2 regions of the Fictibacillus arsenicus genome follow, and region 1 is predicted to be linked to the other one. Evidence: a T-box and tRNA genes for the amino acid it is inferred to sense, from the RefSeq annotation. Region 1 holds a T-box; the other holds one or more tRNA genes.
What was found. The T-box of region 1 lies ahead of argS (arginine--tRNA ligase). A T-box ahead of a tRNA ligase gene usually reads a tRNA of that ligase, here a tRNA-Arg.
Positions count from the first base shown of each region.

Region 2: it encodes a tRNA-Arg, which carries the amino acid that the T-box ahead of argS (arginine--tRNA ligase) is inferred to sense. The anticodon was not compared.

Region 1 is NZ_CP016761.1:2,103,931-2,107,327, reverse strand. It holds gene rarD (EamA family transporter RarD) at 1-50, opposite strand, end outside; gene argS (arginine--tRNA ligase) at 195-1,877, opposite strand; T-box leader at 1,919-2,123, opposite strand; gene ABE41_RS10940 (hypothetical protein) at 2,180-2,452, opposite strand; gene ABE41_RS10935 (MATE family efflux transporter) at 2,540-3,397, shown strand, end outside.
Region 2 is NZ_CP016761.1:209,917-213,313, forward strand. It holds gene ABE41_RS01225 (SprT family protein) at 13-471, shown strand; tRNA gene ABE41_RS01230 (tRNA-Asn) at 648-722, shown strand; tRNA gene ABE41_RS01235 (tRNA-Ser) at 726-816, shown strand; tRNA gene ABE41_RS01240 (tRNA-Glu) at 820-894, shown strand; tRNA gene ABE41_RS01245 (tRNA-Asp) at 932-1,007, shown strand; tRNA gene ABE41_RS01250 (tRNA-Gln) at 1,025-1,099, shown strand; tRNA gene ABE41_RS01255 (tRNA-Lys) at 1,267-1,342, shown strand; tRNA gene ABE41_RS01260 (tRNA-Leu) at 1,358-1,441, shown strand; tRNA gene ABE41_RS01265 (tRNA-Leu) at 1,497-1,582, shown strand; tRNA gene ABE41_RS01270 (tRNA-Arg) at 1,628-1,704, shown strand; tRNA gene ABE41_RS01275 (tRNA-Pro) at 1,714-1,790, shown strand; tRNA gene ABE41_RS01280 (tRNA-Gly) at 1,798-1,871, shown strand; tRNA gene ABE41_RS01285 (tRNA-Ile) at 1,883-1,959, shown strand; rRNA gene ABE41_RS01290 (16S ribosomal RNA) at 2,137-3,397, shown strand, end outside.

The DNA.
Region 1 (3,397 bases):
GCTAAAGCCGCGTACCAGACTCCTTTAGTTTGTTCGTTGTATGTTTTCATAGATCTTTTCCTCGATTCCGGAAGATTTAAGGTTATAAGATTATATAACGGAATCGAAAGAATTTGCCAGCAAGTAAACTCAAGACTTTAAAGATTTATTTCTTCTATATAATATTGTAAAAAAAATTCAATGTTACTCAACCGTTACATTTGTTTAGGTGTCTGAATTCCTAATAATCTTAAGCCCTCTTTTAAAACGATTTGTATGCTGGCGCATAATGCAAGTCTTTCTGCCGTTTCATCGCTATTAAGAATTTTGACACTTCCATAATAATGGTTGAACTTGTGCGATAACTTTAAAACATATTTTGATATTATAGAAGGTTCTTTTCGGAAAAATGCATTTTGTACGATTAACGGAAACTCATTTAAAACAGAAATAAGCTCCCAGCTCTCTTCGGCAATTGAAAATTCATCTGGCATCTGACGATTAAAATTTCCTTTATTTAATAACGTTTGAATTCTGGCTGCTGTATATTGTACGTAAGGTCCTGTATCTCCTTCAAACTTAAGCATCTGTTCAAGAGAAAATTCAACATCATTGCCTTTTTCATTTTTTAAGTCGTGAAAGATCACTGCTCCTACTCCAACTTGACGAGCGACTTCATCCACCTCAAGTAATGCTGGATTTTTTTCTCGGATATTATTTTCAGCAAGCTGAATGGCATCTAAAAGAACGTTCTCAAGCAAAACAGTTCTTCCTTTTCGTGTACTCATCTTCTTCCCGTCCTGCAAAATAAGCCCGAATGGAACATGATGCATATTTTTTGCCCATTCATATCCCATTTTACTAAGTACTCGTTTAATTTGTTCAAAATGCAGAGATTGTTCATGCCCTACAACATAAAAAGCTTGATCAAAATCGTAAGTGTTCTTTCTATAGATTGCTGCAGTCAGGTCACGTGTAGCATAAAGTGTCGCTCCATCTGTTTTTTTTATCAGACACGGGGGTATGTCTTCACCAACATTTACGATTTGAGCGCCGTCGGAAAGTTCGAGAAGTTTTTTCTCCATCAGCTCTTTTACGGTAGCATCCATTTTATCGTTGAAAAATGCCTCTCCGTTATACGAATCGAATTCGACACCAAGGAGTTCATAAATCTTCTGAAATGCATTTAATGATACATCTTTAAACCACACCCACAATTGTGTTGCCTGTGGATCTCCATCTTCGAGCTGTTTGAACCATTTTCTTCCCTCATCGTTTAATGCAGGATCATTATCTGCTTCTTCATGAAAGCGAACATAAAGTTTTGTCAGTTCTTGAATTGGATTGGCTTTCACTTTTTCTTCTGTTCCCCATCGTAAATAAGCTGAGATTAATTTTCCAAACTGAGTACCCCAGTCTCCGATATAATTGATTTTCACCGTTTTATAACCGCATTTTTCACTGATAGAGGCTAAAGAGGATCCGATTACTGTTGAACGTAGGTGTCCCATTGAAAAAGGTTTCGCAATATTTGGAGATGACAAGTCAAACACAATTGTTTTGTCTTTTCCGATCAAATGACGGCCATAATTCTCTTGTTCTTTTAATATGTTAGTTATCAGGTTAGCTGCCGCCGATTTTTTATCCAAGAACACATTCACATAACCACCAACAGTTTCAATCTTACTAAAGAGACTGGGGAGGCTGCCTGCAGATAATCTACTAGCGATCTCAGCAGGTGAAGATTTATAGATTTTTGCTAACTGAAAACAAGGAAATGCTAAATCGCCTTGATGCAGCTGTTTCGGTTTTTCGATTAAAGATACGATTTGTTCAAAAGTGAGACCTTCACCAATATGGCGTTGAAGATAAGCTGCAAACTCTCTTTTTTCATTCATATTTTTCCCTCCCAAAATAAAAAACCGCCTCTTCTAATAATAGAAGAGACGGATTATACCGCGGTACCACTCTTGTTGCCTTTAAAAGGCCGCTTGATCTGTTAACGGGATGTCCCGGTTTGCCCTACGGAATTTTCAAGCAAACATTTCCAAAGTGCGCTTCTTCTGACAGTTGTGCCAGGCTTCCACCGCTCCCGGCTCTCTATAACAAACTAAACAGAGTACTCTCTTTTTCATAAATGTTCTGTTCTTTAGTTTTTCATATTATATGAGGGTAAATCTAAAAAGTCAACATATTCCATTTAATCTAAATCTAAGTAATCTCTCATCCTCTTAATGTATCGTTTCAGCCTGAACAATGTTTCAGTTCGTAAGTACTTGGATGTAAATGCAGAAGAAATGGCTTGTATAGAAACGAAAACCCCATGTTCATTAACTCTAACAGGTATGATTCCGTTAAAGATCGTTTCTCCGCTGCTTTTATATAAAAGATCTGTAGATACTAAAACTAGTTTTTCATCCGATTGCTCACCTGGCTGAACCGATTCAACTTCAAATAAAAATTGAACGCTCATAGCTGCTCCTTTACGTATGTGTTTATAATTATATGATATAATGCATTAGCTCTGTTTGTCAGTTAAAACAACAAAGGAAGTATGCAAATGTTCCAAACACACACATTAAAAGAAAAATATAAGCAATTTTTCATCTTGGTAGTCCCTGTACTGATTACGCAGCTTGGGCTATATGCGATGAACTTTTTTGACACAGTTATGAGCGGACATGCGGGAGCGAAACAGCTTGCAGGTGTTGCCATAGGTACAAGTCTTTGGGTACCGGTTTTTACAGGTTTAAACGGGATCTTAATGGCTTTGACTCCCATTGTATCTCAGCTGACAGGTGCAAAAGACACTAAGAATGTTCCTAAAGCTGTCATGCAGGCAGTTTACCTTTCCGTTGTGATTTCAATGATTGTTATTGTTCTTGGGTCCTTTATATTGGATCCGATTTTGAATGCAATGTCATTAGAAGTTGAGGTCGAACGTGTAGCTAGAGGATATTTAATCGCATTGTCTTTTGGAATACTGCCTTTATTTTTATACGGTGCATTAAGGTCCTTTATAGATGCATTGGGCCAAACTAGAATTTCAATGTTTGTTACACTGCTGGCATTGCCTGTAAATGCCTTTTTCAATTATTTGTTTGTCTTTGGTAAAGCTGGATTTCCTGAACTAGGAGGAATCGGCGCCGGAGTTGCTTCTTCTATAACATATTGGATTACAGCTATTATAACTATTGTCATTGTGATGAGATTGAACGAATTTAGAAGTTATCATCTATTCAAGAATTTCTATAAGCCTTCCCTTTCTGCATGGAAGGAACAATTGAAAATCGGAATACCAATTGGGCTGGCAATCTTTTTTGAAGTTAGTATTTTTGCTGCAGTTACTTTATTGATGAGTGACTTTAATACGGTAACAATTGCTGCTCATCAGGCTGCTTTAAATTTTGCTTCTTTT
Region 2 (3,397 bases), 1.9 Mb from region 1:
AGGGGCATGACCATGACAGATGAAGAACTGCAAAAACTAACAGAAGAAATCTCCATACAATTTTTCAATAAAAAGTTTCGTCATAACGCCAGATTCAACAAAAGATTACGGACAACCGGCGGACGGTACTTATTAAGGTCCCATGACATCGAAATGAATCCTCATCTTTATGATGCATTTGGAATGGATGAGCTGATTGGAGTTATAAAGCATGAGCTGGTGCATTATCACATGCATATTGAAGGGAAAGGCTATAAACATGGTGATTACGATTTTAAGTTTTGGCTGAATAAAGTTGGAGGATCCCGTTATTGTCAATCTATCCCTGAAAAAAGGAGAACAGAGAGTTATAAATATCACTATCTTTGCACAGACTGTATGCAGTCTTATAAAAGAAAAAGGAAAATTGATACGAAGAGATATGTGTGCGGAAAGTGCAGGGGGAAATTAAAACAGATTTCTTTAAAATAGGGTGTTGACTTCGATTATAGGAATGTGGTAATTTAATTAAGTCGCTGTTAGACAAGCCCTTTACAAAGCCTTTTATAATGGGTGTCTGCAGTAACGAAAGCTTAGAAAAAACCTTCTAAAACGGGTTGACATTTTAAGCTGTAACAATTATGATATTAATTGTCCTTAAAAGACATTCCACAGTAGCTCAGTGGTAGAGCTATCGGCTGTTAACCGATCGGTCGTAGGTTCGAGTCCTACCTGTGGAGCCATACAGAGAAGTACCCAAGTGGCTCAAGGGGCTCCCCTGCTAAGGGAGTAGATCGCTAACGCGGTGCGAGGGTTCGAATCCCTTCTTCTCTGCCATGTGGCCCGTTGGTCAAGCGGTTAAGACACCGCCCTTTCACGGCGGTAACACGGGTTCGAATCCCGTACGGGTCACCATATATTTTCTGAAAAAATACGAAATACCTAGATGAATGGACTCGTGGTGTAGTGGTTAACATGCCTGCCTGTCACGCAGGAGATCGCCGGTTCGACCCCGGTCGGGTCCGCCATTTTTATTCTAAGGTGTTGGGCTATAGCCAAGCGGTAAGGCAACGGACTTTGACTCCGTCATGCGCTGGTTCGAATCCAGCTAGCCCAGCCATTTTTTGTTTTTAAGATAAGTGTTTAAGTATTTAATGCTTAAAACATCTTGAGCCATTAGCTCAGTCACAAGCGATACATCGTGATTGACTACGGTTGTCTCGACGGATAAACTTAGTTACTTCGCTTTTAGAGGAAGAGACAGGATCTGACGGACACATTAAGCATGAGCCATTAGCTCAGTCGGTAGAGCATCTGACTTTTAATCAGAGGGTCGAAGGTTCGAGTCCTTCATGGCTCACCATTTTCAAATTAATATGCGGGTGTGGCGGAATTGGCAGACGCGCTAGACTTAGGATCTAGTGTCTTTGACGTGGGGGTTCGAGTCCCTTCACCCGCACCATATTAATTCTTTTGAACTTATAAGTTGCAGTGTTCATGCGCTGGCATCTTGCCGCGCGGTCGTGGCGGAATGGCAGACGCGCTAGCTTGAGGGGCTAGTGGGGGCAACCCCGTGGAGGTTCGAGTCCTCTCGACCGCACCAACTTTTCACAATAACATATAATGCATTTGAATATGCAATGGATATGCGCCCTTAGCTCAGCTGGATAGAGTGTTTGACTACGAATCAAAAGGTCGGGAGTTCGAATCTCTCAGGGCGCGCCATATTTTTTGCGGGAAGTGGCTCAGCTTGGTAGAGCACCTGGTTTGGGACCAGGGGGTCGCAGGTTCAAATCCTGTCTTCCCGACCATTCTTTTGCGGGTGTAGTTTAATGGTAAAACAAGAGCCTTCCAAGCTCTGGTCGTGAGTTCGATTCTCATCACCCGCTCCATTAATTTTCACGGGCCTATAGCTCAGCTGGTTAGAGCGCACGCCTGATAAGCGTGAGGTCGATGGTTCGAGTCCATTTAGGCCCACCATATTATCTTAAAAAAGATTTTAAAAAGCGCTTGACTTTATAACTTCGATTCGGTAAGATAATAAAGCTGTCTCGAAAGAAGACAAGCCAAAACAAGTTCTTTGAAAACTGAACAAAAGCAAAGGTAAGGAATTAAGAATTAATTCCGTCAGTAACAAATTAGAGCAAGTCAAACACTTTTATGGAGAGTTTGATCCTGGCTCAGGATGAACGCTGGCGGCGTGCCTAATACATGCAAGTCGAGCGAATGAAGAGGAGCTTGCTCCTCTGATTTAGCGGCGGACGGGTGAGTAACACGTGGGTAATCTGCCTGTAAGACGGGGATAACTCCGGGAAACCGGGGCTAATACCGGATAATAAGAAGAAACGCATGTTTCTTTTTTGAAAGTCGGTTTCGGCTGACACTTACAGATGAGCCCGCGGCGCATTAGCTAGTTGGTGAGGTAACGGCTCACCAAGGCGACGATGCGTAGCCGACCTGAGAGGGTGATCGGCCACACTGGGACTGAGACACGGCCCAGACTCCTACGGGAGGCAGCAGTAGGGAATCTTCGGCAATGGGCGAAAGCCTGACCGAGCAACGCCGCGTGAGCGATGAAGGCCTTCGGGTCGTAAAGCTCTGTTGTTAGAGAAGAACAAGTACGAGAGTAACTGCTCGTACCTTGACGGTACCTAACCAGAAAGCCACGGCTAACTACGTGCCAGCAGCCGCGGTAATACGTAGGTGGCAAGCGTTATCCGGAATTATTGGGCGTAAAGCGCGCGCAGGCGGTCTCTTAAGTCTGATGTGAAAGCCCACGGCTCAACCGTGGAGGGTCATTGGAAACTGGGAGACTTGAGTGCAGGAGAGAAAAGTGGAATTCCACGTGTAGCGGTGAAATGCGTAGAGATGTGGAGGAACACCAGTGGCGAAGGCGGCTTTTTGGCCTGTAACTGACGCTGAGGCGCGAAAGCGTGGGGAGCAAACAGGATTAGATACCCTGGTAGTCCACGCCGTAAACGATGAGTGCTAGGTGTTGGGGGGTTCCACCCTCAGTGCTGAAGTTAACACATTAAGCACTCCGCCTGGGGAGTACGACCGCAAGGTTGAAACTCAAAGGAATTGACGGGGGCCCGCACAAGCAGTGGAGCATGTGGTTTAATTCGAAGCAACGCGAAGAACCTTACCAGGTCTTGACATCCTCTGATCACTCTAGAGATAGAGCTTTCCCCTTCGGGGGACAGAGTGACAGGTGGTGCATGGTTGTCGTCAGCTCGTGTCGTGAGATGTTGGGTTAAGTCCCGCAACGAGCGCAACCCTTGACCTTAGTTGCCAGCATTCAGTTGGGCACTCTAAGGTGACTGCCGGTGACAAACCGGAGGAAGGTGGGGATGACGTCAAATCATCATGCCCCTTATGACCTGGGCTACACACGTGCTACAATGGATGGTACAAAGGG